DNA from 2 places in the Amycolatopsis sp. NPDC052450 genome. Region 1 is predicted to be linked to the other one. Evidence: riboswitches for the same ligand, from Rfam matches in the RefSeq annotation. Region 1 holds a riboswitch; the other holds the start of a gene.

Evidence for each region. Region 1 has a riboswitch for glycine ahead of gcvP (aminomethyl-transferring glycine dehydrogenase). Riboswitches for the same ligand answer to the same signal wherever they lie in the genome.
Region 2: linked by a shared signal. The riboswitch ahead of gcvP (aminomethyl-transferring glycine dehydrogenase) and the one ahead of gcvP (aminomethyl-transferring glycine dehydrogenase) in region 1 are both predicted to bind glycine.

The regions. Positions count from the first base shown of each region.
Region 1 is NZ_JBIUAQ010000042.1:4,386-20,193, forward strand. It holds gene ACIHAO_RS38910 (MAB_1171c family putative transporter) at 1-822, shown strand, start outside; gene ACIHAO_RS38915 (DoxX family protein) at 819-1,172, opposite strand; gene ACIHAO_RS38920 (ABC transporter permease) at 1,201-1,890, opposite strand; gene ACIHAO_RS38925 (ABC transporter ATP-binding protein) at 1,887-2,780, opposite strand; gene ACIHAO_RS38930 (GntR family transcriptional regulator) at 2,777-3,154, opposite strand; gene ACIHAO_RS38935 (PadR family transcriptional regulator) at 3,318-3,641, shown strand; gene ACIHAO_RS38940 (DUF1700 domain-containing protein) at 3,638-4,885, shown strand; gene aspS (aspartate--tRNA(Asn) ligase) at 5,303-6,556, shown strand; gene ACIHAO_RS38950 (general stress protein) at 6,609-7,133, opposite strand; gene ACIHAO_RS38955 (glutamine synthetase family protein) at 7,361-8,725, shown strand; gene ACIHAO_RS38960 (gamma-glutamyl-gamma-aminobutyrate hydrolase family protein) at 8,706-9,419, shown strand; gene ACIHAO_RS38965 (aldehyde dehydrogenase family protein) at 9,416-10,780, shown strand; gene ACIHAO_RS38970 (3-oxoacyl-ACP reductase) at 10,783-11,550, shown strand; gene ACIHAO_RS38975 (hypothetical protein) at 11,737-12,111, shown strand; glycine riboswitch at 12,370-12,470, shown strand; gene gcvP (aminomethyl-transferring glycine dehydrogenase) at 12,514-15,345, shown strand; gene gcvT (glycine cleavage system aminomethyltransferase GcvT) at 15,354-15,808, shown strand, end outside.
Region 2 is NZ_JBIUAQ010000016.1:74,248-90,055, reverse strand. It holds gene ACIHAO_RS25305 (D-Ala-D-Ala carboxypeptidase family metallohydrolase) at 83-841, shown strand; gene ACIHAO_RS25300 (NUDIX domain-containing protein) at 847-1,479, opposite strand; gene ACIHAO_RS25295 (adenylosuccinate synthetase) at 1,476-2,669, opposite strand; gene ACIHAO_RS25290 (hypothetical protein) at 2,666-3,640, opposite strand; gene ACIHAO_RS25285 (adenylate cyclase) at 3,643-4,611, opposite strand; gene ACIHAO_RS25280 (hypothetical protein) at 4,721-5,656, shown strand; gene ACIHAO_RS25275 (hypothetical protein) at 5,783-5,965, shown strand; gene ACIHAO_RS25270 (hypothetical protein) at 6,281-6,658, opposite strand; gene ACIHAO_RS25265 (hypothetical protein) at 6,682-6,900, opposite strand; gene ACIHAO_RS25260 (hypothetical protein) at 6,893-7,261, shown strand; gene ACIHAO_RS25255 (hypothetical protein) at 7,500-7,784, shown strand; gene ACIHAO_RS25250 (CDP-alcohol phosphatidyltransferase family protein) at 7,860-8,495, shown strand; gene gcvH (glycine cleavage system protein GcvH) at 8,559-8,942, shown strand; gene garA (glycogen accumulation regulator GarA) at 9,068-9,535, shown strand; gene ACIHAO_RS25235 (MerR family transcriptional regulator) at 9,532-10,302, shown strand; gene ACIHAO_RS25230 (bifunctional nuclease family protein) at 10,524-10,997, shown strand; gene ACIHAO_RS25225 (TetR/AcrR family transcriptional regulator) at 11,090-11,704, opposite strand; gene ACIHAO_RS25220 (MerR family transcriptional regulator) at 12,002-12,583, shown strand; glycine riboswitch at 12,630-12,731, shown strand; gene gcvP (aminomethyl-transferring glycine dehydrogenase) at 12,903-15,782, shown strand; gene ACIHAO_RS25210 (nuclear transport factor 2 family protein) at 15,786-15,808, opposite strand, start outside.

The DNA.
Region 1 (15,808 bases):
TACCGCGTCGGCGAGCACACCGCCGCCGGGCCGGGCAGGCTCGGCTGGTTCGTCGCGTACAACGTCCTTTTCCTCGTCTACGGTCTGATCAGCCTGCTGGCCTTCTCGATCGTCTTCGCCCGCTTCGCGCGCCATGCCGATCCGGGCCCGCTTCGCACCGGGCTGTGGCTGCTCGTCGGCGGCGGGGTCGCCGCGCTGGGCTGGACCTTCTGGGACGTCGATGACATCTACATCCTCGCCACCACCGGCGAGGTCAACGCCGGTGAGGAAACCGTTTCGTCGATCCTGGCGGCGCTGAGCGTCGGGCTCGCCGGGGCGGGCGCGACGCTCAGCGTGTGGGGGCCCGCGCTGGCCACCCCGTTCCGCCTGATCGGCACGTACCGGACGTATCGCCGGATCGAGCCGTTGTGGACCGCGATGCGCGAAGCCGTCCCGGGGATCGCGCTGGACCCGGGCCCCGGTATGCCGGGCGGCGTCGAGTTCGCCTTGTACCGCAGGGTGATCGAGATCCGGGACGGCCATCTCGCACTGCGTCCCTACTTCGATCCGGACGTGCCGCCGGTCGCGGAAGCCGAAGCACGCAAGGCGAAGATCCCCGAATCCCGGGTCCCCGCGACGATCGAAGCCGCGGCCTTGGCCGCCGCGCTCGTCGCCTCCGAGGCGGGCCGCCGGTACGCCCCCGACGACGTTCCGGCGACCTACCTCGACGAGCCGGACATCGCCACCGAAGCGGCGTGGCTGGTGGAGGTCACGCGCGCCTGGCGACGGTCCACCGTGGTCGGACGCATTCGCGACCGAGCCCGTGAAACGCTTGCTGCTTAAGCCGAAACGATCGCGGTGACGGCGGCCGCCGCCGAGACCAGCGCGAGCCAGACCGGCGGGACGACGTCCTTGATCCCGTCACCCGCCCGCAGATGGGCGACCGCCGCCCCGACCAGCAACGCCGCCAGGCCGATCGCCGCGGCGATCCCGAGCGGCGCCCAGAAGAATCCGGCCACCAGGCCCGCCGCTCCGGCGATCTCGAGGGCGCCGATCCCCTGGATCCCCCGGACCGAGAAGCCGAGCCTCTCGGTCCGGGAGACCAACGACGGCTGACGCAGGACCTTCGCCACCCCCAGTACGGCGAAGATCGCGGCCAGCAGCACCGACAACACCACATGAGTCACGGCCATAACGGAACTCCTTGGCGTGTAAGGGCTTTCAGACGGTGACGCGGCGCATCGTGGCGAATCCGCCGGCGCCGGCGACGCAGACCAGCAGGGCGAGCACCCCGGTCACGCCGCCGACGGTCAGCGTGCTGAAGAACGTGCCGAGTTTCGGCCAGGAATCGGTCCAGCTGAGCAGCAGCACCCCACCCACCAGCACCAGGACCTGCGCGGCAGCGAACAGGACCACACCCAGTACCGCGGCACGCCGGTAGATCAGGCCGTACCACATGCCGTAGACGAACATCAGCGCCAGGAAGACGAACGACGTGAGCAGGGTCAGATACCAGGAGCCGTCGAGCAGCCAGGGCACCCGGAAGTAGTTGAGGCCGAGCCCCCAGCCTCCGGTCGCTTCCTCGATCGCCTGGAACACGACGATCCCCACCGCGTAGAGCGCGGACAGCCCGGCCACCAGCAGGATCGTGCCCAGGTAGTACGACCGCCTCGACACGCCGAGCGCGAGCCCGAACGGCAGCGACTTCGTCATGCTCAAGGCACCGCAGACGAGCATGAACACGTACAGCGTGAACAGGCCGCCGGAGTAGTTCTCCTCGGGCGTCTCGGGAATCACCGCGAAGATGGTGAGATTCACCAGGAACGCGAAGAACGTGACGCCGACCGGGAGGACCAGGAACTGAAGCCGGTCCACCAGGTGGTAGCGCGCGACTTTGACCAGGGTGTTCATGCGGACGCCTCCTCCGCTGTCGTCTGTCCGGTGTTGGAGGTGTGCACCATCAGCTGCTGCAGGGAAAGCGGTTCGAGCTTCAGGTGCAGGGCCTGTGCCCGCGCCTTCGCGGCGGCGTCGAGCGCGTCGGCGACGGTGATCGAAGCCCGTGAACCGATCTTGCGGCGGTGCAGCACGCGGCGGCCGGCGACGAAGGATTCCACCGCCGTGGCGGGCCCGCTGACCGTGGCGGCCGAGCCGCGCAGTTCGTCGGCGGGCGCGTCGAGGACGACGCGGCCCTTGTCGATCATCACCACGTGCTCCAGCAGATCCGCCACCTCGTCGATCAGGTGCGTGGAGAGCAGGACCGTTCGCGGATGGGCCGAATAGTCGTCGAGCAACCGGTCGTAGAACAGTTGCCGCGCGACGGCGTCGAGGCCCGCGTACGGCTCGTCGAGCAGCGTGAGTTCCGCCCGTGCCGCCAGCCCGATCGTGATCGACAGCGCCGAGCGCATCCCTCGCGAGAGCTTCTTGATCGGGCGCTTCGTCGGCAGGTCGAAGTCGCGGAGCAGCGTGTCGGCCAGCTCCGCGTCCCAGTTCGGGTAGAACCACGACGCCGCCGAAAGGGCGTGCCGGACCTTGAAGTCCGGGAACTGCTGGTCCTCACGGACGAGCACCAGGCGCTGGAGCACGCGTTCGTTCTCCACCGGGTTCTCGCCGAACACACGGACCGAGCCCGTGCTGGCGAACTCCTGCGCGGTGACGATGCGCAGGAAGGTGCTCTTGCCCGCGCCGTTGCGGCCGAGCAGGCCGGTGATCTTGCCTTCTTCGATGTCGACCGAGACATCGCCGAGCGCGAGGTGGTCGCCGTAGCGCCGGGTCAGGCCGGTGGTCGAAATGGTCGGCGTCATGCGGCGGGTCCTCCGTTCCGGTGTCCGTTCCCGCGGATGAGCGAGATCAGGGTTTCGTCGTCGATGCCGAGGCGTCGCGCTTCGATGAGCATCGGGTCGAGGTACTGCTCGGCGAACCGTTGCCGCCGGTCGGTGAGCAGCTTCTGCCGCGCCCCGCCGGCGACGAACATGCCGATACCGCGCCGCTTTTCGAGCAGTCCGTCGTCGGCGAGCACGTTGATCCCCTTGGCCGCCGTCGCCGGATTGATCCGGTAGAAGGCGGCGAGTTCGTTGGTTGACGGCACGCGTTCCCCCTCGGCCAGGCTTCCCTCGGCGATGTCGTCGGCGATCTGTTCGGCGATCTGCACGAACAGGGGTGTTCCTTCGTCGAGCACGACACCTCCGTTCCCAGTCTTCGTGCACCCGTGCCGGGTGCGGTGGTTCATTACTGGAGTAAGTAACCCATGAACCCCCGTTCGACGCAAGTGGGTTCCGCCGTGCACACTACTGCGCAATGCGTGGTACCTTCTGTTGCGTAAGACTGGGAGGGACGCGACTGTGGAGATCAGTCAGCTACTCAAAGGCGTGCTGGACCTCGCCGTTCTCGCGGTACTTCGCGGAGAGGACGGCTACGGCTACGACGTGCTCCGAAGACTTCGCGTCGCGGGGTTGCAAGAAGTGGGCGACGCTTCGGTGTACGGAACGCTTCGGCGGCTGTACAAGGCAGGCCTGCTGACGTCGTACGTGGTGCCGAGTGAAGAAGGCCCGCACCGCAAGTACTACAGCCTCAACGAACCGGGTCGCCAGCGCCTCGAGGAGTCGGGGCAGACCTGGCGGACTTTCGCCACGACGATGAACAGCCTGTTGGGAGAGGCAGCATGAGCACGCAGAATCCGACCGCCGTGCGGGTGTATCTGGCGAGGGTCAGGAGCGCGCTCGCCGACCTTCCCGAGAGCGAAGTCGAGGAGATCCTCGAAGACGTCCGGCCCCATCTCGCCGAGATGGAGGCGGAACTGGGCGAGAACCCCAAGGTCGACGCCCTGATCGAGCGGCTGGGCAGCCCCGAGAGTTACGCCGCCGAACTGCGGGCGTCGGGTGGCTATCCGCCGCGTCCGGCCGACGCGGGCGACAAGACCACCGTGCTGAAGGTGAAGACCGGAATCGGCGGAGCGCGGTTCGCGTTCTGGGGCCTGGTGTTCTCCGTCGGCGGCTTCGCACTGTTCGGCTTCGCCGCCGCGGTGTTGGTCCGGGTGGAACCGTTGCTGGGCCTGCTTTTCGTCGCCCCCGTGCTCGCGATCAGCGTCGCCTACGTGGTCCGCAAGGGCGTCGCCCCGATCGCGGAACTGCCCGAGGTGGTCAAACTCCGCGAGACCGCGGCCTCGTTCCAGAAAGACCGGAACGGCAAGGGGCTGAACTACTTCCGCACGCTCAAGCCGGCGTGGTGGGTGCTGTGCGCGGCGGTGCTGGTCGTGTTCGGCCTGCTGCTCGTGGTCCGCGACACCGAGGCCATTTTGCTGCTGCCGCTGATGCTGCTGGCGGCCGTCGCCGTGGTGTGGGCGGGGCCGAAGCTGAAGGCCGACCGGCGGCTGCTGTGGCTGGCCGTGCCGATCTCGGCGTTCGTCGTCGGCAGCATGCTCGGCGGCGCGGGCGCGGCGGTCGACCTGGTCGCGAAACGGTCCTACAGCAACGGTTCCTACAACAGCCCCTACGGGCCGAGCTACAACGACAACTACGGCAACCCGCAGTTGATGTACGGCAGCCAGGACGTGGAGAACATCTACGCCTTCGACGCCGAAGGCAAGCCGCTGGCCGAGATCTACCTCTACGACGAGAACGGCCGTCCGCTCAGCACCACGCGGTACGCCTGCGAGAGGAGTACGGGCGAGAAGCGGAAGGTCGGTGACGACAACCGCTACCCGCGGCCGCGGCTCGAACGAGGCGTCCAGGACAACGACGGAAACCTGAACGGCTACAACGGTTCCCGCGGTTACTGCCAGGAACGGACCGACGTCCCGTTCAGCGCGGCGATCCCGAAGGGCGCACCGGTGCCGCCGACTTCTCAGGCCGCCCCGCCGTCGTCCACCTCGGTGGCGCCGCCGTCGAACTCCACCCAGCCGACGCGCTAGGTGGCCCGGGTGGAGGCGGCTGTCGGGGGCGCCTCCACCCCTTTACGCATTTCGTCCTCTGGATGCGGTAGTTCGCGTTCTCGACTACCGCATCCAGAGGACGAAATGCGGATGCGAGGATCGCCTCGCGAGACGTAATCTCGGGGGCAACGCGTTGACGGAGACGAGTAGCCGAAGGACCACGCGAGTCCCAGAGAGCCGCCGGTAGCTGAGAAGGCGGTCTCGCGGCCTGCGGTGAAGACCCTCCCGAGTGCGGGGAGGAACGGCGTCCGCGCCCCATGCCCCGCCGTCCGGCCCTCGTCATCGGGCCTTCGAGGCCGCCGCTCGTCCAGGGCGGCGGCGAAAGTGCGGTGGTACCGCGAGTTCCCTTCTCGCCCGCACTCCCAAGGGGTCGCGCATATCCGTACAGGAGTTGTGATGATCTCGCGTGTCCTCGTCGCCGACCTGCCCCGGCACGTCGGCGGCCGTGTCCGCGTCGCCGGCTGGGTGCACCGCCGGCGCCGCTTGAAATCCGTCACCTTCCTGGTGATCCGGGACCGCTCCGGACTCGGCCAGGTCGTGCTCGCCGAACCCGGTGGCCCGCCGGAGGAGACCGTGGTCGAGGTCGAAGGCCTTGTCACGGCGAACCCTCAAGCACCCGACGGCGTGGAACTGACCGAGCCGTCGGTCAAGCCGCTTTCCGAACCCGCCGAACCACCGCCGTTCGACCTCTATCGGCCGTCGCTTCCGGCCGCGTTGCCCACGGTGCTGGACAACGCCGCCGTCGCGCTGCGGCATCCGCGGCTGAAGAAGGTGTTCACGGTCGCGGCGGCGAGCGTCGCCGGGTTCCGGTCGGCACTGGACGGACTCGGGTTCACCGAAACCCAGACGCCCAAGATCGTCTCGTCGGCCACGGAATCCGGCGCGAACGTCTTCGGCATCGACTACTTCGGCGAGCGGGCCTTCTTGGCGCAGTCGCCGCAGTTCTACAAGCAGGCGCTGGTCGGGGTCTTCGAGCGGGTGTACGAGGTCGGCCCGGTCTTCCGCGCCGAACCGCACGACACGGCGCGGCATCTCGCGCAGTACACCAGCCTCGACGCCGAACTCGGCTTCATCGACGGCCACCACGACGTGATGGCGGTGCTGCGGGAGGTCGTCGCCGGGATGGCCGCGGCGGTTCCGGAGGCGGAAGTCGTGGTGCCCGAGGAGATTCCGGAGATCCACTTCGCGGAGGCGCAAGACCTGATCGCGCGGCTGTCCGGCGAAGACCCGCGTGGCGAACCGGACCTCGCACCCGCGCACGAGCGGCTGCTTTCGGACTGGGCGCTGCGCGAACACGGATCGGAATTCCTGTTCGTCACCGGCTACCCGATGGTGAAGCGGCCGTTCTACACGCATCCGGACCCGGAGCGACCCGGGTATTCCAACAGTTTCGACCTGCTTTTCCGCGGGCTGGAACTCGTGACCGGCGGCCAGCGGCTGCATCGGCACGCCGACTACGTCGCCGCGCTGGCGGCGCGCGGTGAGTCCACCGAGCCGTACCGGGACTATCTGTCCGTCTTCGCGCACGGGATGCCGCCGCACGGCGGGTTCGCGCTGGGTCTCGAACGCTGGACGGCCCGGTTGCTCGGGCTGCCCAACGTCCGCCAGGCGACGCTGTTCCCGCGTGACCTGCACCGCCTGACCCCGTAAAGCCGCGAGCCGGCACCTCGTACTGAGGTGCCGGCTCGCGTGGGGGTGAGGCTCAGTGGAGGAACGCGCTCCTGGCTGCCAGGTCGGCCAGCAGGGCGCGGCCCTTCTCGGCGTTGCGCGGCTGGGCCAGGACGTCGTAACGCCGGGCGACCAGCTGGCTCTGCGAGATGAACCCGCGCTTGTTCTTCGAAGCCGCGTACCCCAGCGCGCCGAACAGCAGGTTGAACGCGATACCGCCGACGAGGCCGACGAGGATCGGCACCAGTCCGGCGCCCGGGTTGAGCAGGCTCAGCACGAGGCCGAGGAACATACCGAACATCGCGCCCGACAGTGCCGAACTGGTCAGCACCTTGCTCCAGCCCATCCGCCCGGCGATCCGCTCGACCAGGATCGGCTCGACACCGACGATGGTGACGTCCGTGATCGGGAAGTCCGTTCCCGCGAGGTGGTCGACGGCACGCTGCGCTTCGGAGTACGACTCGTAGGAGCCGATCGGCCACCCGCTGGGCAGCGTCGGGAGCTGAGCCCGCCCCTGGGGCTCGGTGAACGTGGTCTGCTGCGTGAATGCCTGTGTCATTCCTTCTCACCTCTCTTGATCCGTACAACGTTCCGGGTGTGCGGATCTCCTCCCGTCCGGCGGGATTCACAGCATCTTCTCAGCCGGGCATCGCAGACAATCCGCCCAGGGATCAACTACCGTCCGCAATGGGTAACGAGGTAGACCATTGGTCGAGTTGACCAGGTCCGGCTCACCCGGTAGGAAGAAGCCGCAAAGGTACCGCTTCGAACCTTTAGGTGAGGCTGATGGCGAACAGGCGCGGCATGCTCACGCTGGATCGGCTCCGGGAACTGGTCGAGGACGGCACGGTCGACACGGTGCTGGTGGCGATCGCCGACATGCAGGGCAGGTTGCAGGGCAAACGCTGCGCCGCCGAGTACTTCCTCAACGAGGTCGTCGAGCACGCCACCGAAGCGTGCAATTACCTGCTCGCCGTCGACGTCGACATGAACACTGTCGACGGTTACGCGATGTCGTCGTGGGAGACCGGCTACGGCGACTTCGTCATGCGCCCGGACTTCGGCACGCTTCGCCTGCTTCCGTGGCAGGAGGGCACCGCGCTCGTCCTCGCCGACCTCGAACGGGTGCAGGGCGGCGCCGTGGCCCCTTCGCCGCGCCAGATCCTGCGCGGTCAGCTCGACCGGCTCGCCGCGCGTGGTCTCGCCGCGTACGTCGGGACCGAACTGGAGTTCATCGTCTTCGACGACACCTTCGAGTCGGCATGGGACAAGCGGTATCAGGACCTTCGCCCGGCCAACCAGTACAACGTCGACTACTCGATGCTCGGCACCTCGCGGATCGAGCCGCTGCTGCGCCGCATCCGGAACGACATGGGCGGGGCGGGACTGTACGTCGAGTCGGCCAAGGGCGAGTGCAACCCCGGTCAGCACGAGATCGCGTTCCGCTACGCCGACGCGCTGACCACCTGCGACAACCACAGCGTCTACAAGACCGGGTCCAAGGAGATCGCCGCGCAGGAGGGCAAGAGCCTCACGTTCATGGCGAAGTACAACGAACGCGAGGGCAACTCCTGCCACATCCACATCAGCCTGCGCTCGGCCGAGGGCGAGCCCGTCCTGGCAGGTGACGGCCCCGGCGGGTTCTCGCCGCTGATGGAGCACTTCCTCGCCGGTCAGCTCGCCGGACTGCGTGAGCTGACCTACTTCCTCGCGCCGAACATCAACTCCTACAAGCGTTTCGTCCCCGGCAGCTTCGCGCCGACAGCCGTCGCTTGGGGCACCGACAACCGCACGTGCGCGCTCCGCGTCGTCGGGCACGGAGACTCGCTGCGCACCGAGAACCGGGTCCCCGGCGGCGACGTGAACCCGTACCTCGCGGTGGCCGCGCTCATCGCGGCCGGTTTGCACGGCATCGAGAACGAACTTGAGCTGGAGCCGGAGTTCCACGGCAACGCCTACGGTTCCGACAAGCCGACCGTGCCGACGACCCTGCGTGAAGCCGCGGCGCTGCTGGACGAGAGCGAACTCGCCAGGACCGCGTTCGGGGACGAGGTCGTCGACCACTACCTGAACGCGGCGAAGGTCGAACTCACCGCGTACGACGCCGCCGTCACCGACTGGGAGAGGATCCGTGGCTTCGAACGGCTCTGACCCCATCATCGGTCTCACCTCCTATCTGGAACCCGCGAAGTTCCTCGTCTGGGAGACCGAAGTCGCGCTGCTGCACCGGGTCTACGTCGACGGTATCGTCGCGGCCGGCGGGATCCCGGTCCTGCTGCCGCCGGTGAGCGGGGCACACGATCGGCTGATGTCCGCCGTGGACGGACTCGTGCTGGTCGGCGGCGCCGACGTCGACCCGGCGCGCTACGGCCAGGAGCCGCACGCGACGACGTACACGAGGCCGAACCGGGACGCGTTCGAGTTCGGCCTGCTGCGGTCCGCTTTGGACAGTGGAAAACCGGTGCTGGGCGTGTGCCGCGGGCTGCAGGTGCTCAGTGTCGCGCTGGGCGGCACGCTCGCGCAGCATCTGCCGGACACTTTGGACAGTGGGGATCACCAGCCCGCGCCGGGGATCTTCGGCACCACTACGGTGACGCTTGCCGAGGGGAGCCGGGTCGCGGCGATCTTCGGCGCCGAGACCAAGGTGCCGTGTTACCACCATCAGGCGATCGACAGGCTCGGTGACGGGCTGGTCCCGGTCGGCTGGGCCGCCGACGGGACCATCGAGGCGGCCGAACTGCCCGGCGACGGGTTCGTCCTCGGCGTCCAATGGCATCCCGAACAGAATCCCGACGACATCAGGCTTTTCGAGGCACTCGTAGAAGCAGCTAAGGAGCGCGCATGACCACGTTCGAGGTGATCAACCCCGCCACCGAAGAGGTGGTGCGGTCGGTCGAGCTGACCTCGGCCGAGGAGACCGACGCGGCGATCGCCCGCGCGCACGCGGCGTTCCCCGCCTGGCGCGCGGTGGCCCCCGGCGACCGGGCGCGGCTGCTGCGCCGGTTCGCCGACGCCGTCGACGCCGACATCGAGAACCTCGCCGCGCTGGAGGTCGCCAACGCGGGCCACACGATCGGCAACGCGCGCTGGGAAGCGGGCAACGTCCGCGACGTGCTGACGTACTACTCGGCTTCGCCCGAACGGTTGAGCGGCAAGCAGATCCCGGTACCCGGCGGGGTGAACATGACGTTCCACGAGCCGCTCGGCGTGGTCGGGGTGATCGTGCCGTGGAACTTCCCGATGCCCATCGCGGGCTGGGGGTTCGCGCCCGCGCTCGCCGCCGGGAACACCGTCGTGCTCAAACCCGCCGAGCTCACTCCGCTGACCGCGATCCGCCTCGGCGAACTCGCCCGCGAGGCGGGGATCCCCGAAGACGTCTTCCAGGTGCTCCCCGGCAAGGGATCCGTGGTGGGGCAGCGGTTCGTGGACCACCCCGCGGTGCGGAAGGTGGTGTTCACCGGCTCGACCGAGGTCGGCAAGCAGATCATGGCGGGCTGCGCCGCGCAGGTGAAGCGGGTGACGCTGGAACTCGGCGGCAAGAACGCGAACATCGTCTTCGCCGACGCCGACCTGGAGAAGGCCGCGGCCACCGCTCCGTACGGCGTCTTCGACAACGCCGGGCAGGACTGCTGCGCGCGGTCGCTGATCCTGGTGCAGTCGAGCGTGTACGAGAAGTTCATGGAACTGCTGGAACCCGCGGTGAACGGTGTGGTCGTCGGGGATCCGCGGCTGGAAGTGACCGAGATGGGGCCGCTGATCTCGGCGGGGCATCACGCGAAGGTGTCGTCCTATGTGGACGACGCGGCGCCGGTCGCCTTCCGGGGCAACGCGCCCGTCGGCCCCGGGTACTGGTTCGCGCCGACCGTCGTCACCCCGCCGGACCTGCGGCATCCGCTGGCCTCGGAGGAGATCTTCGGCCCGGTCGTCGCCGTGGTCCCGTTCGACGGCGAGGCGGACGCGGTGACCATGGCCAACGACACCGAGTACGGCCTTTCCGGCTCGATCTGGACGCGCGACGTCGGCCGCGCCTTCCGCGTCGCCCGCGGTGTCGAGGCCGGGAACCTTTCGGTGAACTCGCATTCGTCCGTCCGGTACTGGACGCCGTTCGGCGGGTTCAAGCAGTCCGGGCTGGGCCGGGAACTCGGTCCGGACGCCGTCGACGCCTTCACCGAGACCAAGAACGTCTTTATCAGCACGGAGGAATAGGAATGGTTCAGCGTTTCGAGGGCCGCGTCGCGGTCATCACCGGTGGCAGCAGCGGCATCGGCCTCGCCACCGCGCGGCGGCTGGCGAGCGAGGGCGCGAAGGTCGTCATCGGCGACATCTCCGCCGAGGCGGGCAAGGCCGCGGCCGACGAGGTCGGCGGCCTGTTCGTGCAGGCCGACGTCACCGACGCCGAGCAGGTCGAGGCCCTGTTCCAGACCACTGTGGACACCTTCGGCTCGGTCGACGTCGCGTTCAACAACGCCGGCATCTCCCCGCCCGAAGACGACTCGATCCTGACCACGGGCATCGACGCGTGGGAGAAGGTGCAGAAGGTCAACCTGACCTCGGTGTACCTGTGCTGCAAGGCGGTGCTGCCGCATATGCGGCGGCAGGGCAAGGGCTCGATCGTCAACACGGCGTCGTTCGTCGCGGTGATGGGCGCGGCGACGTCGCAGATCTCCTACACCGCGTCGAAGGGCGGGGTGCTGGCGATGAGCCGGGAGCTGGGCGTGCAGTTCGCGCGGGAGAACATCCGGGTCAACGCGCTGTGCCCGGGTCCGGTGAACACCCCGCTGCTGAAGGAACTGTTCGCGAAGGACCCCGAGCGGGCGGCGCGGCGGTTGGTGCACGTGCCGGTCGGGCGGTTCGCCGAGCCGGAGGAGATCGCGGCCGCGGTCGCCTTCCTGGCGAGCGACGACGCTTCGTTCATCACCGCTTCGCAGTTCCTGGTGGACGGCGGCATCTCGGGCGCCTACGTGACCCCTCTCTGACCCCACGCAATTCGTCACCTACTTGCGACACGCCTCGGCGCGATTCGTCACCTAATTGCGTCGCTCTGGCCCGCCACCCCGTCACTCGTCCCGGTGGCTGGGATGGCGGGCCGCTGACCTGCGCTGTAGTCCTGAGACACGGAGCCGCACGGTTCCGCGATCCGAACAGCGCGGGAGGCCCGAAGAATGACCCGGCAGATGAGCACCGCCATGCGTGACTGCATCGACCTGTGCAACGAGTGCCACGTCCGGTGCGAAGAGATGCTGACGCGCTGCATGGAGGTGGGCGGCGCGAAACTCGGGATGATGATGGTGACCTGCGCGGACATGTCCCGCATGTGCGCGGACATGATGATGCGCTGCTCCGCCATGGTCGCCGACCTCGAGATGATGCGCATGTGCGCGAAGATGTGCGGCCTCGCCTCCCAGATGATGCGCATGTGCGCCCAGGAGTGCGCCAGGACCGGTGACGCCGAACTCGCCGACGCGGCCGACATGATGACGCGGTGCGCCGAACTCTGCGGCACGATCACCGCCGAGATGATGATGGAGAACGCGTAACTCGCGTGCTTGGAGCCATAACTCGCGTGATCAGAGCCGTAACTCACCAGTTACGGCTCCAAGCACGTGAGTTACGGCTCCAGACACGCAAGTGACGTCGTCGGGTGGAAGTAGACGCGCGTCGAACACGCCAGGTACGGTGTGCGCACAACTACAGACAAGGGCCGTTGAGCTGGAGCGGGAGAGCCCTCACGAACGTGGTGGGGCACCGAAGGAGCAAACTCCCCGGAATCTCTCAGGTACTCACTACCGCTTCCGCGAGGCCACTCTGGAAAGAAGGCGCGCAAGTGCGCCTCACCCAAGGTGAAAGCCGCATCACATGCGGTGAAACTCTCAGGTGCCATGACAGAGGGGGAGTTCCCAGCGCACCGGTCTATCCGGCGCCTGACCCAAGGAGCTCCCTTGACCAGTACGTCCTTCGACGACCGGCACATCGGCCCCTCGGAGTCCGAGCAGGCCAAGATGCTCGCCGAGGTCGGCTACGGCAGCCTCGACGCCCTGGTGCAGGCCGCGGTGCCGTCCGCGATCCGGGTCACGCGTGACCTCGAACTTCCCCCCGCCGCGTCCGAAGAGGACGCCATCGCCGAGCTTCGCGCGCTCGCCGCGCTCAACAAGCCGATGACGCAGATGATCGGCCTCGGCTTCCACGACACGGTCACCCCGGCGGTCATCCGCCGCAACGTGCTGGAGAACCCGGCCTGGTACACGGCGTACACGCCGTATCAGCCGGAGATCTCGCAGGGCCGTCTCGAAGCCCTCCTCAACTTCCAGACCATGGTCTCCGAGCTGGCCGGTCTCGCCACCGCGAACGCCTCCCTGCTCGACGAGTCCACCGCGGTCGCCGAGGCCGTCATGCTGATGCGCCGCGCGTCGAAGGCGAAGTCGAACAAGGTCGTCCTCGACGCCGAGTGTCTGCCGCAGACCATCGCCGTCGTCCGCACCCGCGCCGAGGCCATGGGCGTCGAGGTCGAGGTCCGCGACCTGCTCACCGGTCTGCCGGACGAGTTCTTCGGCGTCGTCGTCCAGTACCCGGGTGCTTCCGGCGTGCTGCGCGGCGCGGGCTTCTACTCCGCCATCTCCGAGACCGCGAAGGCCGCCGGCGCGCTGTACACCGTCGCCGCCGACCTGCTCGCCCTCACGCTGATCACCGCGCCGGGTGAGTTCGGCGCCGACATCGCCGCCGGTTCGACCCAGCGCTTCGGCGTCCCGCTCGGTTACGGCGGGCCGCACGCCGGATACATGGCCGTCCGCGCCGGGCTCGAGCGTTCGCTGCCGGGCCGCCTGGTCGGGGTCTCGGTCGACGCCGACGGCAACCCCGCGTACCGCCTCGCCCTGCAGACCCGCGAGCAGCACATCCGCCGCGAGAAGGCGACGTCCAACATCTGCACCGCGCAGGTGCTGCCCGCTGTGCTCGCCGCGATGTACGCGGTCTACCACGGCCCCGATGGCCTCAAGCGCATCGCGACCCGCGTCCACGAGCTCGCCTCGGGCCTGGCGGACGCCCTCCGCGCGGCAGGTGTCGAGGTCGTCCACGAGGGGTTCTTCGACACCGTCCTCGCCCGCATGCCCGGACAGGCCGAAGCGGTCGTCGCGGTCGCGCGCGAGCACGGGATCAACCTCGGCCCGGTCGACGCCGACCACGTCCGCGTCGCCGTCGACGAGGTCACCACGCCCGCGATCATCGCCAAGGTGCTCAACGCGTTCGGTGTCGAGAACGAGGCCGAAAGCGCCCAGGCGCTGCCCGCCGGTTTGCACCGTGAGAGCGAGTACCTCACGCACGAGGTCTTCCACTCGCACCGCTCCGAGACCGCGATGCTGCGGTACCTGCGCAGCCTGTCCGACCTCGACTACGCGCTGGACCGCGGCATGATCCCGCTCGGCTCCTGCACGATGAAGCTGAACGCCACCACCGAGATGGAGCCGATCAGCTGGCGCGAGTTCGCGGGGATCCACCCGTTCGCCCCGGCCGAGGACGCCGAGGGCTACCACGTCCTCGTCGAGCAGCTGGCCGGCTGGCTGGCCGAGGTCACCGGCTACGACAAGGTGTCGCTGCAGCCGAACGCGGGCAGCCAGGGTGAGCTCGCCGGTCTGCTCGCGATCCGCGCGTACCACCACGCCAACGGTCAGACCGAACGCGAGGTCTGCCTGATCCCGTCGTCCGCGCACGGCACGAACGCCGCCTCCGCGGTCATGGCGGGCATGCGCGTCGTCGTGGTCAAGTGCACCGACGAGGGCAACGTCGACCTCGAAGACCTGCGGGCCAAGGTCGAGGCCAACCGCGAGACGCTGTCCGCGATCATGGTCACGTACCCGTCCACGCACGGCGTGTACGAGCACGGCATCGACGAGCTGGCCAAGATCGTCCACGACGCGGGCGGCCAGGTCTACGTCGACGGCGCGAACCTCAACGCCCTGCTCGGTCTCGCCAAGCCGGGCGAGTTCGGCGGCGACGTCTCGCACCTGAACCTGCACAAGACCTTCTGCATCCCGCACGGTGGTGGCGGCCCCGGCGTCGGCCCGGTCGCGGTCCGCGCGCACCTCGCGCCGTACCTGCCGAACCACCCGATGCTGGCGAAGGCGGGCCCCGAGACCGGTGTCGGCCCGATCAGCGCGGCTCCCTTCGGTTCCGCGTCGATCCTGCCGATCTCGTGGGCGTACGTCCGCATGATGGGAGCGGGCGGGCTCACCGCCGCGACGCAGGTCGCGGTCCTCGCCGCGAACTACGTGGCCAAACGCCTCAACCAGCACTACCCGGTGCTGTACACCGGCCAGGACGGCCTGGTCGCGCACGAGTGCATCCTCGACCTGCGCGGGCTCACCAAGGAGACCGGCGTCAGCGTCGACGACGTCGCGAAGCGCCTGATCGACTACGGCTTCCACGCGCCGACCATGTCGTTCCCGGTCGCGGGCACGCTGATGGTCGAGCCGACCGAATCCGAGGACCTCGGCGAGATCGACCGCTTCTGCGACGCGATGATCGCCATCCGCGCGGAGATCGACGCCGTCGCGCAGGGCCGTTGGGCCGCGGACAACAGCCCGCTGCGCAACGCTCCCCACACCGCCGAAACCCTGGTCGGCGACTGGGACCTGCCGTATGACCGCGAACTGGCGGTGTACCCCGCCGGAGTTAATCGCAAGGCCAAGTACTGGCCTCCGGTGCGCCGCATCGACGGTGCGCGCGGGGACCGTAACCTCGTCTGCTCCTGCCCGCCGCTCAACGCCTACGAGAACTGAGGCACTTGATGTCGAAAGAGACGTCCCTGCACGGAGTCCACAAAGGACTGGGTGCGTTGTTCACCGACTTCGCGGGCTGGTCGATGCCGATCCGCTACAGCAGCGAACTGGCGGAGCACAAGGCGGTCCGCGAGACCGCGGGCCTGTTCGACCTCTCCCACATGGCCGAGATCGAGGTGACCGGTCCGCAGGCGGCCGACACCCTCGACTTCGCGCTGGTCGGCAACCTGTCCGGCGTCAAGCCGGGCCGGGCGCGCTACACGATGATCTGCGACGAGAACGGCGGCGTGCTGGACGATCTGGTCGTCTACCGCCTCGAGGACGAGAAGTTCCTGGTCGTGGCCAACGCGGGCAACGCCTCCGTGGTCGCGGAGGCACTGGCCGAGCGGGTCTCCGGCTTCGACGCCGTCGTCGAGAACAAGTCCGAGGACGTCGCGCTGATCGCCGTCCAGGGCCCGAAGGC
Region 2 (15,808 bases), on a different contig from region 1:
GTTAGCATCCGGTGCAGTGAATCGTTGACAACCCGTGGGGGTCACGGGTCTCACCTTCCCTGTCTTGAAAGGTGTTCCTGTCATGCGCATTCGTTTCCTCCTGCCGATGCTCGCCCTCGTGGCCGGGCTCGGTACCGCGGTCGCCACCCCGGCGGCCGCCGATCCAGGTCCGGTGGCGGCGGGCGAAGTGTCCGTCGCCGACGCCTGTTATTCCTGGGGACGCACGTTGTCCGAGGGCGCGTCCGGTGAGGACGTCCGGCAACTGCAGATCCGGGTCGCCGGATATCCCGGTTACGGTGGCGTGCTCGCCATCGACGGCCAGTTCGGCGCGGGCACCAAGGCCGCGGTCACCCGTTTCCAGCAGGCGTACGGGCTGGGCGCGGACGGCATCGCCGGATCGGCCACGTTCACCAAGCTCTACGCGTTGCAGGACGACGACTGCACGCCGGTCAACTTCACCTACGCCGAACTGAACCGGTGCAACTCCGACTGGTCGGGCGGCAACGTCTCAGCGGCGACGGCGAAGGCCAACGCGCTGGTCTCGATGTGGAAGCTGCAGGCGATGCGGCACGCCATGGGCGACCGGCCGATCGACGTCAACGGCGGCTTCCGCAGCGTCGCCTGCAACAACGCCGTCGGCGGGGCGACCAACAGCCGTCACCTCTACGGCGACGCGGTCGACCTCGGGGCGGGTTCGCAGGGTTTCTGCGGGCTGGCGAAGCAGGCCCGCAACCACGGGTTCAGTGAGATCCTCGGCCCGGGCTACCCCGGGCACAACGATCACACGCACGTGGCGCACCGGTCCACCCGGTTCTGGTCGGCGTCCTCCTGCGGGATCTGACCTCGTCACTCCCAGCGCCACAACGACGGCGGCCGTCCTCCCTTGGGGAGGGCGGCCGCGTGTTCGGTGGTGCGCCGCAGCCCGGGGACCCGCTCCATGGTCCGGCCGAGATTGGCCGGATAGGGGCGGTCCCCGGTCAGCGCTTCGGTCGCGTCCAGCGCCTGGGCCGTCGTGAAGATCGGGCCAAGCAGCCCGGCGGTGAACGCGACGTCCCGCCACAGCCGTTCGGCCAGCATGGGGCGGCAGTCCGCCACGATCCGGTCGTGGTCGAACGCCAGCGGCGGGACTTCGTCCAGCGGAGCCCACACCACGTTCCCCGGCTCGTCGAGCGCGGGATCCACCGTGGCCCACAAGGCGATGGAAAGCGTGGGACCGCGGGGGTCACGGTTCGGCTCGTCGAAGGTGGCGAGCTGTCCCGTCGCCGAGAGCGCGTCGGACGGCAGGCCGAGTTTGCCGACCACCGCCCGGTGCGCCGCTTCCCTCAGCCGTTCCCCGAGCCCGAGCAGCACCCCGGGCAGCGCGAGTTCCCCCGCGAACGGCTCGGCGGCTCGCGGCGCGATTCCCAGCAGCACTTTCCTGGTGCCGGGCGCGAACCGCACCACGAGCACGTCAACGGACACCGGCGTCGACTCGATCACGCGTTGATTGTCGACCTTGCCTCGGTGACCCGGTAACCGGCCCTGTCCGGGGCGTACCCGGCGACGGCCACCGGCAGTCGCTCGCTGAACCACGCCAGCGGATCCGCCAGGTCGACGGCGGGGGAGCCGTCCTCGGGGACGACCTTCAGCCCGGTCGCGTCGAGGTGGGTCACCGCGAGCGCGTCCACGCCGTCGCAGGCCGCGATCGCGTAATCGAGCAGGGCCGCGTCGAGATGGCCCGCCCGCCACGCGCCCTGGAAGTCGCCGGTTTCGTTGTGCGCCTCCGGAAAACGGGCGAGCACGGCGGCGGATTCGGTCGGCAGCGGCCCCGCGCCGTGCCGGGTGAGATAGGTACGCGTGACACCCAGTACCGCGTGCGGGCGCCCGGCCAGCAAGGCGCGGGCGTTGTGCGGGGTGGTGGTCGACCAGGTCGTATGCGGGTGGAAACCGTGGTGCTGGTCGAGGAGAACCCCCTGCGCTCCCTCGAAAACCAGCCGTCCGGAGTCCGCGAGCCGCCCTGTCTCGCCGCCGTCGGTGATCCGCACCGCGTCCGCGAAATCGCGGTACAGCGCCACCAGTTCGTCCACGGTGTGCGGTGGCGTGGCGAGCGGTGCGTAGAACCGCGCGAGCGCGTCCAGTTTGCGCCGCAACACCGATGGGCTGGCGCAGTCGGCGACCGTGGGCGCTTCCCCCGGCGTCCCGATCACCTCCTGGTTCTCCACCACCTCGCCCGGCGCGGCCCCCGCGAGCAGCGAGTACCAGACGGTCTCGCCGATCCCCTTCCCGCACGAGCCGTGCCGGTTCGCGCCCCGGGCCTCCTCCCTGGCCCGGTTGGCGTGGACGTGGAACGGGGTCGTGAGCAAGGCACTCCCGTCCACGCTCAGCAGCGAAAGCGGATTCCGGACGCCCGCCGCTTCGAGCCGCCGTGCTTCGGCGGCCAGCGCGAACGGCTCGACCAGCACGAACCGCGACAGATGGGTGGGCACGCCGGCGAACGTGCCCGCCCCGAACTGGCTGAAGGTGTGGTGCCGCCCGTCCGCGACGACGTTGTGCGCGGCCTGCGCGCCCCCGTTGAAGCGGACGACGGCGGTGGTGGGCCGGGCGGCGCACAGGGCGTCGACCACGGCGCCCTTGCCTTCGTCGCCGAAGCCGAGCCCGACCACCACCACGTGGCCGTCCAGCAGACTCATCGCAGCACCACGTCGCTCGGGCCGTCGGCGTCGGGCACCGCCGAGGTGACGACCGATTTGGTGCCCAGTTTCGCCAGCGCCTTGCCGACCGCCTTGCTTTCGGCGACCGAGCCGACGTCCGCGAGGTCGGCGAGCGCCCGGTCGACGTCGACGACCCGTTCCTCCAGCCCGATGGTGGCCGCGATCAGTTCGCATACCGCGCCGGGGTCGTCGAGCTTGAGGAAGTTCTGGCCGAGCAGACCGCTCCAGTGCTCGCCGATCTGCGGGTCGTTGTAGTACGACGACTGGTTCGGCAGCACGAAGTAGACGTTCCACTTACGGGCCAGCTCCCGGTACACCGACGCCGGGTCGATGTCCTCCCGCACGTCGTCCCCGATCACGTGACGGATGTGGCGGGCCTCCAGCGCGGGCTTGTTCAGCTCGTCGCCGATGATGAACAGATAGCCCTTGCGGCCGCGGTTCTGCCAAGCGTCGGTGATGACGTGCCTGGCCATGAAGTAGGCGGCCAGTTCGTAGGATTCGCTCTTCTGCCCGCCGCCACCGCCTTCGAGGAAGATCGTGCGCAGCTGCTCGTCCATCCGGTTGTCCGATTCGAACTGCCCGATCTGCAACGGGACCCGGTCGCTGTCGGCGTCGCCGATCGCACCGAACAGCACCTGCGGGTCGGCCAGGTAACCCCGGCGCTTGAGCAGACCGTGCAGTTTGCCGAGCTTGCCCTGCATGATCCGCGGCACCCGGCGCATCGAGCCGGTGACGTCGAACAGCACCGCGATCGGCGTCGAATCGGTGTGGTCGGCCGAATCCCGGCATTCCCGGACGGCGTTCAGCGGGTCGAGCGCGGGCGCGACCTTCCACTCTTTCGCGGGTTTGGAGCGGAGATCGGCGGTGTAGCCGAAATCGTCCTCGCCCTTGGCCGCGCGGAAGGTCCTCGCGGCGGCGTAGGCGTTGTCGTCCCAGTGTCCGTGTCCCATGGTCAGGCTCCTGTCTCGGGGATGGTGAAGGGTCGGAAGGTGCGGGGGCCGTACAGGTCGTCGAGCAGTTCGTCGTACTCGTCGAGCAGATCGGCGGCTTCGGGTCGTTGCGCCGGGACGTCCTGGGTGCACCACGTCGCGAATTCGCGTTGGCGGGTCTCGTTCGGTGCCAGTAGTTCCAGCATCATGTGGTGGAGCATGTGGACGTCCGTCGCCGCGGTCACCGGAAGTCCTTTGTGGACTTCCGGTGGGTACCGGACGGACTTGTCCGTCGCCAGCGGGAGCACACCGTCTTCGACGGCGAAGGACCAGCCGGCGAGGACGATCCCGTGCTGTCCCGGATGGACGAGCACGTTGTCCGCGGTGAGGTGGCCGTGGACGACACCCGCGCGGTGCGCGCCCGCCACGGCGCGCAGCAGGCGCCGGTGCATCCAGGCGTAGTCGCGGCCGTCGAGCCCGCCGGGGAAGGCTTTCCCGATGTCGGCGAGGGTGACGAAGCCGTCGACGAGCGGATCCAGGACGCTGAAGGCGCGGTCACCGCGCGCCACCGGACCCGAGGTGTCGAGCAGTCGCGGGTAGTAGGGGCGCAGCCATCGGTGCCGTTCGGTGAAGCCGTCGAGCGTGCGCAACGCCGCCCACTCGGCGTGGATCAGCGGGTTGAGCGCCGGGTCGCGGACGAGTTTGACCAGATGAGGGCCGGTGGTCCGGTAGGTCGTCGCGACACTGCCCACCGCGTGCGGCTCGGTGAGGGTGTACGCCGAGGTCGCGGTGGTGACCGTCTGGCGCCGGGCGCGTTTCCACTCGTCGTGGAGGTGGTTGAGGGTGGCGGCGGCCCGGTGGGTGCGGTCGTCTCCGGGGTTGCGGTCGGGGTGGAGCACGGCCGCCAGTTCGCGGTAGCGATGGCGGGCGAACAGAGCGGCCGCGTCGACCGTGTTCTCGATCATCGCTACGGCGTCTTCCCTGGTGAGCATAGTTTGAGTCTAGACGACTCTTACTTCGGTTCGCAAGGGGGTAGGTACAAATCCCGTGCCGTGCGGCGACTTCGGCCAATAAGCTGGGAGAGCCGAAAAGGGGGTGTTGGTGGTCGTCCGCGAACCGGATCGGAAAGACAGGCAGCGCGCGAACACGATGATCACCGCGTTCGTGAGCGGGATCGTCTGGGGAACCGTCGCGGCCTTCGCCGGGCGGTGGACCGTCGAAGGGCTGGCCGGCACCTACAACGTGCGCGCGGTGATCTCCGAGTGGAACTCCACGACCAGCGAAGGACAGCACGGCCCGCGTACCGGCTACGACGTCCTGGCGATCGCCGAAGACGGCCGCACGATCGAACTGCCGACACGGGACACGTTCGGCCTCGCTGATCCGGTGGTCGCCCGGCTTTCGTCGGTGACGGACCGGGTACTGTCCGTGCGAGGGGCCGCCGACGTCGTGGAAGCCCACCATCCGTGGGAGAAGATCACGGCGATGTCCCTCGGCTGGGCACTCCTGGTGCTCGCGGCCGTCGTGCTGGTCAAAGTGGCGAGACCGGGGATCGCGCGGAAGGTGCCGCCGTTCCTCGCCGGGCTGGCCTTCGCCGCGTTCGTCGTGCTGACGCCGGTCGGGTTCGGCGGGACGGCCTACGGCGAGGCGGCCGACCCGGTCCCGAATTTCTGGGAACTCCGGCGCGACCTATGGGGACCGCCGCCGGTGTTCGCCCGTGGACAGACCGCCGTCTCCGGAGAGGCGGCCGTGCGTGTGCTCGACAGCAGGCCCGGACCGCCCGAGGGAGCCGAGGCGTGGTTGAGCGGATTCCACGTTCTCACTCTGCGGATCGAGGCGTCCCGCCTCGGCGACACGCCGCTGGAGTTGTCGGCCGACGAACACGGTGCGCCGGAACGGGTCAAGGACTGCGCGGGCGCTCCCGGCGCTTTCGACGGCACCACGGGTCTCGTCTGTTTCGTGGTCCCGCCCGGATACCGGCCCGAGTACCTTCTCGTCGGCAAGCTCGAACGGGAAGTCCTGCTGAAGCTCCAATGATCGACGAGAGGGCGCCAGTGCCGGAAAACGCGCGGAAGCCCGGAGTTCTTTCCTCGGTGCTTTCGACCGTTCTCCCTTTTCTGCTGATCTTCCGGAGGCGGCCGGATCCTGGGTGAGGAGATTTCGGTGGGGGACAGGGTCTTCGTCGGTGACGGATTCGCCTACCGGACGCGATCGCCGTTGATCTGGAAGGTCTCGGCAGGCGGTGCGCTGGGTCTTTTTCTCGCCGGCATGGTGATCGTGGGCGTCGTCCTGTACCGGTTGGACGTCGGCAAGCGGCGTCGCGCGGGTTGGTCCGGTCGTGAGTGATAAGAGCGTTCTGTTGGGAGGTAACGCAAAGGTGTCGGGTCGCGGGGTTTCACTCGCGGCCGTGGGGCGACCGTGCCGCGAAAGCCACTTTCGCGACCCCAGGCGTCGCGAAAGTGGCTTTCGCGACGCATCTCGACCATGGGTCTCAGCAACAGTCCCGCCGTAGCGAAAACCCCTTCTCGCTACCGCTCCACCCGCCCGCCCCCGGGACGAACGGGCTCGCACCGCAGACCAAGGGTGTAGGCGTCCTTCGCCGCATCGGACACGCCGAAGGACGTCTACCGCAAGACCCCGATCATCTGGGGCGACTGAGGCTCAGGAGCGGGTCGCTTCGATCTGGCGCTCGTCCTCGGTCGAGCAACTCGTCACCGGATCGTTCGGTCCGCTCCCGCACGTCCAGGCACCGATCACCACGGGACCGGGCCCCTGCGGCGACGCGGCTTCGGCGGGGGTCAGCTTGGTGAAGTAGTCCGTGAGCACCTGAATCGCTTCGGCGCAGTCGGTCTTCCCGTGTGCGACCACCTTGTTCTTCGCGCCTTGGAGCCCGGCGACCTCGCCACAGGGCGTCCCGGCGGGCGCCGAGGTGGCGGCGGGGGAGGACGGCGCCGGCGCGGCGGCGGGAGCCGGATCGGCTCCGCAACCGCTCAGCAGGACGACGGCGAACGCGGCGGGAAGTACGGCGAGGCTCTTCATGGGCCCTTCTTCTCGGGGATGGTTCATTCGACGGGGACGACGGCGGCGAACACGTTCTGATCGCCCTTGCCGCAACTGGTGCCGCCTTGCGCGGCGGGAGCACCGGAGACGCACAGCCAGCCGTCCACGGTCTCGCTGACGGGTTCGTCCGAGCCCGCGGACTGGCGTCCGGCGATCCTCTTGTGGAACGAGCCGACGATCCCGGTCGCGTCCGCGCAGGAGACCCCGGGCCCGTTGAGCACCTGCAGGGTCAGCCCGCTGGCCGCGGTGACGGTGCCGCACGAACCCTGTACCGGTTCAGCGGGTTTCGGTCTGGTGGCGGGATTCGGGGCAGCGGAGGGACTCGGCGCGGTCTGCGACGGGATCGGCGGGACCGGCACGCTGGACACACTCGCGGGGAGCGAGGGCGGCGAGACCGACATCGAGGTGACAGGCGGTGGCGGATCGTCGCCCGAACAGGCGGCGAGCGTTCCGGCGACGGCGCAGGCCGCGAACAGGCGCCGCCACGTTCCCGTGGTCGTCGAGACGGGCAAGGCGATCCTTTCGTCGGCCGGTCGTGGCCGGCCCATTCTGACCCGGCCGGGCCCGAAGCCGTGGCATTGAGCCACGTTCGATTCGCGGGAGGCTATCGCGACCTCGGGTGCCGCGGTACGCGCGGACCGCTCAATCACTGTCCATTGTGGACGATTAACATGCCGTTCACAGCGCGACAACACCCCGCTGTCGTTGCGAACCGATCGGACGAATCCACGCCGGATCCGTTAACGCGCGGCCCCGTTCTGCCGAAAACACAGGTAGCGCTCCGGCGTGTCCCAGTCCCCGTCACGAAACCGTGAGAGTGATGAAGACCGACGAACAGACCGACCCCGCGTCACCCCAGGCCACCGCACCGGCGAGCACGGAGCTGCCACCGACGGCACCGTGCACCGTCGTCTGGTGTGGCGGCCGCCCGTACGTTCTCGAAAGCTCCGCCGGCCACAACCGGTGGGTCGGCACCGATCACCGGGGCAGGCCCGTGGCGCTGACCAGCGCGGACCTGCAACGCCGCGGCTGGACACATACTCGGGTTTCTTTTCGGCCGGAGGCCTCGGATGTGCGGAGGCGGGCCGCTGATACGGCTGGGTGAGTGACCAGCTGATGCCGCGGCCCGGCTGCGGAGATCCGAAAGCACGCTTTGAGAGACGCAGCCTAGGCTGAGCGGGTGAGTACGCCCCCCGAACCGAGCGTGACCAGCGAAGAGCCTTCCCTCTTGCGGCAGGCCCTGAACGTTCCCAACATGCTTTCGATCCTCCGGCTCGCCGGGGTGCCGGTCTTCCTTTGGCTGCTCCTCGGCCCGAAGGAGGACGGCTGGGCGCTCGCGTTGCTCGTGTTCAGCGCGCTCACCGACTGGCTCGACGGCAAACTCGCCCGCTGGCTCAACCAGATGTCCCGGCTCGGCCAGCTGCTCGACCCCGCCGCAGACCGGCTCTACATCCTCGCGACCCTCATCGCGTTCCTGATCCGCGACATCGTCCCCTGGTGGCTGGTGGTCCCGCTGGTCGTCCGCGAGGCCGTGCTGGGCGTCTGCGTGCTGCTGCTCCGGCACCGCGGCTTCGCCCCGCCGGAGGTCACCTACATCGGCAAGGGCGCCACTTTCGTCTTGATGTACGCCTTCCCGTTCCTGCTGCTCACCCAGGGCGGATCCGACATCGCCGCGTTCGCCCGGCCGATCGGATACGCCTTCACGGCGTGGGGCGCGGTCCTGTACGTCTATTCGGGCGTCTTGTACGTCATCCAGACCGTGCGGGCACTGCGAACGGCCGAACCCGGCGAGTTGCGGGAGGCGGCGGGCGCGTGACCCGGCGGGATGCGAAACTGCGCGCGTCGGTTTCGAGTGAGGGCTTGAGAAAGGGGAGCGGCGTTGTCCACTCCAGAAGAACTGCGGTACACCGAGGAGCACGAGTGGGTCTCCGTGCGCGACGGCGGGCTCGTGCGCGTGGGCATCACGGAGTACGCCCAGGACCAGCTCGGTGACGTGGTGTTCGTCGAACTCCCCGAGGTCGGCAAGCAGCTCGGCTCGGGGGACACGTTCGGCGAGGTCGAGTCGACCAAGAGCGTTTCCGAGCTGTTCGCCCCGCTCGACGGCGAGGTGGTCGCGGTCAACGACGCGGTGACCGAGTCGCCCGAGCTGATCAACAGCGACCCCTACGGCGAGGGCTGGCTGATCGAGCTCCGTCTCGACGACGCGAGCTCGGTGGAATCCCTGCTGGAGGCCGAGGCGTACCAGGCGCTGATCAAGGAATAGCCGCAGGCCGCGGCCCTTCGGGAAGAGTAGGGGGAGCCGCGGGCCGGAGATTCGATCAGGCACGGTACGTTTGACCTCCACACGTTCTTGAGTAGTGGCAACACACATGCGTTAGGAGAGCTCAGGTGAGCACGAACGACGGGCCCGGCGTTCCCCCGGAGCAGTCTCCGGAGCGGACTTCTGTCTTCCGGGCCGACTTCCTGGCCGACGTCGAAGGCACTGAGGCTCCTCCGGCTGCCGAGGCCCCTGTCCAGGGTGTGGACGCGCTGCCCGCGGGTTCCGCGCTCCTGGTCGTCAAGCGGGGCCCGAACGCGGGTTCGCGCTTCCTGCTGGACCGCGACACCACCAGTGCGGGACGGCACCCGGACAGCGACATCTTCCTCGACGACGTCACGGTCTCCCGGCGGCACGCCGAGTTCCGCCGTGAGGGTGGCGAGTTCGTCGTCATCGACGTCGGCAGCCTCAACGGCACCTACGTCAACCGCGAGCCGGTCGACCAGGCCGTCCTCGCCGGTGGCGACGAGGTCCAGATCGGCAAGTTCCGCCTGGTCTTCCTGACCGGCCCGGGTCACGGGGGCCAGGGGGCACGGTGACGGCGGCCGGGCGGCCTGATCGGGATGCGTCGCAGCGCGATGGGTTGAGCATCGGGGCCGTGCTGGCACAGCTGCGCGGCGACTTCCCCGATGTCACCATCTCCAAGATCCGGTTCCTCGAGGCGGAGGGTCTGGTCCAGCCGGGCCGGACCCCGTCGGGGTACCGGCAGTTCGCTCCGGCGGACGTGGAGCGCCTGCGATTCGTCCTGTCCGCCCAACGGGATCACTACCTCCCGCTGAAGGTCATCAAGGAACAGCTCGACGCGGCGGATCAGGGCGCCGCGTCCGCCGAGCACACCGCGGCGATGCCGCGGCTGCCGCGGAAACTCGTTTCACTCGACGCCCCGGGGGAGAACGGCGGACTGCCGTCCCCCGGGGATTTCGAGACCGATCGAGAGATCAGGCTGACCGAGGAAGATCTGCTCCGCCAGGCGGGCATCGACGCCGCCACCCTGGCTGAGCTGCGACAATACGGTCTCGTCCGCCCAGGCGCGGCGGGCTTCTTCGATCCCGACGCGGTCCTCGTGGCGAAGACCGTGAAAGCGATGACCGAATTCGGTATAGAGCCGAGACATCTGCGTGCCTTCCGGGCCGCGGCCGACCGCGAGGTCGGCCTGCTGGAGCAGATCGTGACCCCGGTGTATCGGCATCGTGACGAGGACGCCCAGGCGAGGGGCGACGAGGTCGTCCGGGAGCTCGCCGCGTTGACCGTGGCGTTGCACACGCTCTTGGTGAAGGCCGGAATACGGGCAGTCACAGGCGGTTGAACCGCTCCAGGGGGGCCGGGAGCCGTTGTGAGGCCACTTGTCAATGACTGAATGTTCGGCACCCTATGCCGTACCGTGAGAGTTGGGTTTGCCACGGGCGAACCGAGAATGTCGGAGACAGCGAGCACAGCGCTCGGAAGACGGGTAGCGTCGGGATTGCCGTCGCTTGGTCGTCGAGACAAGCGTTGCAGCCCGTGCGCACGAGAGGGAGGCGAAGCCCGATGAGCGAGATGCGCGTCGTCGGCGTGCGGGTGGAGCTACCCGCGAATCAGCCGATCTTGTTGCTACGGGAAACCGAAGGCGAGCGTTACCTGCCGATCTGGATCGGCTCGGTCGAGGCCACCGCCATCGCCTTGGAGCAGCAGGGAGTCCGCCCGGCCCGTCCGCTCACCCATGACCTGCTCAAGGAGGTCATCGGGGCGCTGGGCCGTGAACTGGAGCAGGTCGTCATCACCGACTTGAAGGAAGGCACGTTCTTCGCGGAACTGGTCTTCGACGGGGACATCCGGGTTTCGGCGCGGCCGAGTGATTCGGTGGCGCTGGCGCTGCGGGTGGGGGTCCCGATCCACGCCGTCGACGCGGTGCTGGAGGAAGCGGGTCTCATCATCCCCGACGAGCAGGAGGACGAGGTCGAGAAGTTCCGCGAGTTCCTCGACTCGGTCTCGCCGGAGGACTTCCGCGGCGCGGACACCTGAGCACATCCTGGATCTCGTACGAAGGGGCGGCGCCACTGGCGCCGCCCCTTCGTCGTGCGTGCGTTTAGTCCTCTGAATGCGGTTCGCGGCGGTCAAGCGGCGGTCGCTTTGACGAACAGGTCCGCCAGCTCCCGCCCGTACCGCTCCAGGTCCAGCTTCCGGTCGGCCGCGAACTTCGCCGCGACACCGTCGATGGCCTGCGCGATCGACAGCGCCATCACGTCCGGCGCGAACTCGCCGAAAGCGCCTTCCCGCTGGCCCTGCCGCAGCTGGCGTTCGAGCCGGCCGGTCCGGAACTCCTCGACGATCGGCGCCGACATGAACCAGCCTTCGGCGTCCGAGCCGCTCGAAGCCATCTCGACCATGACCCGCACCAGTTCCGGGTACGAGCCGAGGAACGCGATCTCCGACTCGATGTAACCGCGCAGCAGCCCGGCCCGGTCGGTCGTGCCCTGGATCCGCTCTTCGAGGAACTTGTCCTTCATCCCGGTCGCGGTGGTGACCACGGCCTGCATCAGGCCTGCCTTGTTGGTGAAGTGGTACGAGATGATCCGGGTGCTGGAGAGCCCGGCGCGCTCCTTGATCTTCGCGAACGACGTCTTGTGGTAGCCGAGGTCGGAGATCGTCGCGATCGTGGCCCCGATGATCTGGGCCCGCCGGGCCGCCTCGGTGACCGACAGCCCCAGCTCCGCCTGAACCTCTTGCATGGCACTTTGGGTGGAGGGAGTTACTTGCATGAGTAAAAATTAACACGGCTGAGTAAAAGTGGCAAGCGTGCGGCCGAACGGGGGACGGTGCTCGACAAGCCTCAAGAAGAGCTTGAGGCCGACCGCGCGTCGCGTTGACCGGTTTGCCGGACGCGCTTACCGTCAATGAGGGTGAATCGCCAAGGTGTGATTCGGATGTCTGGGGCATTCGTCTTGACGATGAACTCCGGTGCGGGCTCACGTGGGTCCGCGCGGCTTTGTTCGCCGGCCGCCAGGTCGGGCGAGGGGAGGCATGGCGTGGTCGAGGCTGGTAGCCCTCAAGAGCCGCTCGTTCCGGTCGCTGACGGCGAGCAGGGCGAGCTGTTCCCCGACTCTTCCCTCCCGGACGAACTCGTCGGTTACCGCGGTCCCGCAGCCTGCCAGATCGCCGGGATCACCTACCGGCAGCTCGACTACTGGGCCAGGACGAAGCTGGTCGCGCCGAGCATCCGCACCGCGCACGGTTCCGGTTCGCAGCGGCTCTACTCGTTCAAGGACATCCTCGTCCTGAAGGTCGTCAAGCGGCTGCTGGACACCGGCGTCTCGCTCCAGAACATCCGCGTCGCCGTCGACCACTTGCGCCTGCGCGGTGTCCGCGACCTCGCCAGGGTCACCCTGTTCTCCGACGGCACCACCGTCTACGAGTGCACCTCGCCCGAAGAGATCGTCGATTTACTGCAAGGTGGCCAGGGCGTTTTCGGCATCGCCGTCAGCGGTGCGATGCAGGAGATCAGCGGCACCATCCACGAGTTCCAGGCCGAGCGGGCCGACGGCGGCGTGATCGAAACGGTCACGCCGGACGAGCTCACGCAGCGCCGTAACGCACGTCGCACCGGCTGATCATGAAGCCGCGGGGGCGGCAGGGTAGGCTCACTTCCGCGGTCGACGAATCCGCGCGGGAGAGACCGAGCCGATAACCGTTGAGCTCGGCGCCGAAGGAGCAAGTCCTCCCCGGAACCTCTCAGGCACCCTGGACCGCGCGGAAGAGACGCCTCTGGAAAGTGGTTCGCCAGGTCACAGCCTGGCGGCCCCGCCGACGGTGCAAGCCCGGCTCAACACTCGGGCGAAACTCTCAGGCGCCCCCACGGGGGTACGGACAGAGTGGGGAGGGCCAGGACAATCCGTCCCGGCCCCACCCCCGCGTCTTGGGAGGTCCCCGATGGAGCCTGTTTCACTGGCCGCTCTCGAATCCGGAACCCCCTTCGCGGACCGGCACATCGGCCCCGGCACCGAAGAGCTCGCGCGCATCCTCGACGTCGTCGGAGTCGCCTCGCTGGACGAGCTCGCCGAGCGGGCCGTTCCCGCGTCACTGCGGGAATCCGCGACACCGCTGGAGCTCCCGCCGCCCGCCACCGAGACCGGCGCGCTCGCCGAACTCCGCGCGCTGGCCGCGCGCAACCGGCCGATGGTCCAGATGATCGGCCTCGGCTACCACGACACCGTGACCCCGCCGGTGATCCGCCGGAACGTGCTGGAGAGCCCGGCCTGGTACACCGCGTATACGCCGTATCAGCCGGAGATCTCGCAGGGCCGCCTCGAAGCGCTGCTCAACTTCCAGACCATGGTCGCCGATCTGACCGGCCTGCCGATCGCCAACGCGTCGATGCTGGACGAGGCGACCGCCGCGGCGGAGGCGATGACGCTGGTCCGCCGGGCGGGCAAGGCGAAATCGGCCCGGTTCGTCGTCGACGAGGACACCCTTCCGCAGACGATCGAGGTCCTGCGCACCCGCGCCGAACCGCTCGGCATCGAGCTGGTGACCGCGGATCTGTCCCAGGGCATCACCGGGCTGGGGCTCGGCGGCGACTTCTTCGGCGTGCTGCTGTCCTATCCGGGCGCGTCGGGCGTCGTCCGCGAATGGGACCACACCATCGCCGAGGCCAAGGCGCTGGGCGCGGCGGTGGTGATGGCCGCGGATCCGCTGGCACTGACGCTGCTGCGGTCGCCCGGTGAGCTCGGCGCCGACGTCGCGGTCGGGTCCACGCAGCGGTTCGGCGTCCCGATGGGCTTCGGCGGGCCACACGCGGCGTACCTCGCCGTCCGGCAAGGGCTCGAACGGCAGCTGCCCGGCAGGCTGGTCGGGGTGTCGAAGGACGCCGACGGCGCGCCCGCGTACCGGCTCGCGTTGCAGACCCGCGAGCAGCACATCCGCCGCGAGAAGGCGACGAGCAACATCTGCACCGCCCAGGTGCTGCTGGCGGTGATCGCCTCGATGTACGCGGTGTACCACGGCCCCGAAGGCTTGCGTGCCATCGCGAACCGCGCGCACCGGATGGCCACCGTGCTCGCGGCGGGACTCGCCGAAAGCGGTGTCGACGTCGTGCACTGCGAGTTCTTCGACACCGTCATGGTCGCCGTCCCCGGCCGCGCGACCGGGATCGTCGCCACCGCCAGGGAACTCGGGGTCAACCTACGGCTCGCGGACGCGGACCACGTCGCCATCGCCTGCGACGAGACGACGACCCGTGAGCACCTTTCCCTGGTGTGGAAGGCGTTCGGGGTCGCGGTGTCCGATGTGGACTCGCTCGACGCGGACACCGCCGACGGCTTCCCGCCGGATCTGCGCCGCACCAGCGCGTACCTGACGCATCCGGTCTTCCACGCGCACCGCTCGGAGACGGCGCTGCTCCGGTACCTGAGGGCGTTGTCCGACAAGGACGTCGCGCTCGACAGGAGCATGATCCCGCTCGGCTCCTGCACGATGAAACTCAACGCCACGGCCGAAATGGAGCCGATCACCTGGCCCGAGTTCGCCGGTCTGCACCCGTTCGCGCCCGCCGGGGACGCGGCAGGGCTGCTCACCGTCGTGAAGGATCTGGAGCAGTGGCTCGCCGGCATCACCGGCTACGACGCGGTCTCCCTGCAGCCGAACGCCGGAAGCCAGGGCGAGTTCGCCGGGCTGCTGGCGATCCGCGCCTACCACCGCGAACGCGGGAACGCGGCACGTGACGTCTGCCTGATCCCGTCCAGCGCGCACGGGACGAACGCGGCCAGCGCGGTCATGGCGGGAATGCGCGTGGTCGTCGTGAAATGCGACGACGAGGGCAACATCGACCTCGGCCACCTCAGGTCCACTGTGGACGAGCACGCGGACGACCTCGCCGCGATCATGATCACCTACCCCTCGACGCACGGTGTCTACGAGGACACCGTCCGCGAGGTCTGCGCGCTGGTGCACGACGCGGGCGGCCAGGTGTACGTCGACGGCGCGAACCTGAACGCGCTGATCGGGGTGGCGCAGTACGGGAAGTTCGGCGCCGACGTCTCCCATCTCAACCTGCACAAGACCTTCTGCATCCCGCACGGTGGCGGCGGGCCGGGTATCGGGCCGATCGGCGTCCGCGCGCATCTGGCGCCGTACCTGCCGAACCACCCGCTGCAACCGGAGGCGGGCCCGGCCACCGGTGTGGGCCCGATCAGTGCCGCGCCGTGGGGGAGCGCGTCGATCCTGCCGATCTCCTGGGCCTACGTCCGGATGATGGGAGCCGACGGTCTGCGGCGGGCGACCCTGACCGCGGTCGCGAACGCCAACTACGTCGCGAAACGTCTCGCCGGGCACTATCCGGTGCTGTACTCCGGGCACGAGGGACTCGTGGCGCACGAATGCATCCTCGATCTCCGCGCGATCACCAAACGGACCGGCGTCACGGTCGACGACGTGGCCAAACGGCTGGCCGACTACGGCCTCCACGCGCCGACGATGTCGTTCCCTGTCGCGGGAACGCTCATGGTCGAGCCCACCGAGAGCGAAGACCTCGGCGAACTCGACCGGTTCTGCGACGCGATGATCGCGATCCGCGGCGAGATCGAGAAGGTCGCCGCGGGGGAGTGGCCGGTGGCCGAAAGCCCGCTGCGCAACGCCCCGCACACCGCACGCTGTCTCGCGGGTGAGTGGGATCGCCCGTACAGCAGGGAGATCGCGGTTTTCCCCGCCGGTTTCACCGCCGCGAAGATCTGGCCTCCGGTGCGGCGGATCGACGGGGCCGCGGGCGACCGCAACCTCGTCTGCTCCTGCCCGCCACCGGAGGCCTTCGCCTGAGCCTTAACCGGGCATCTTGTCGAGAA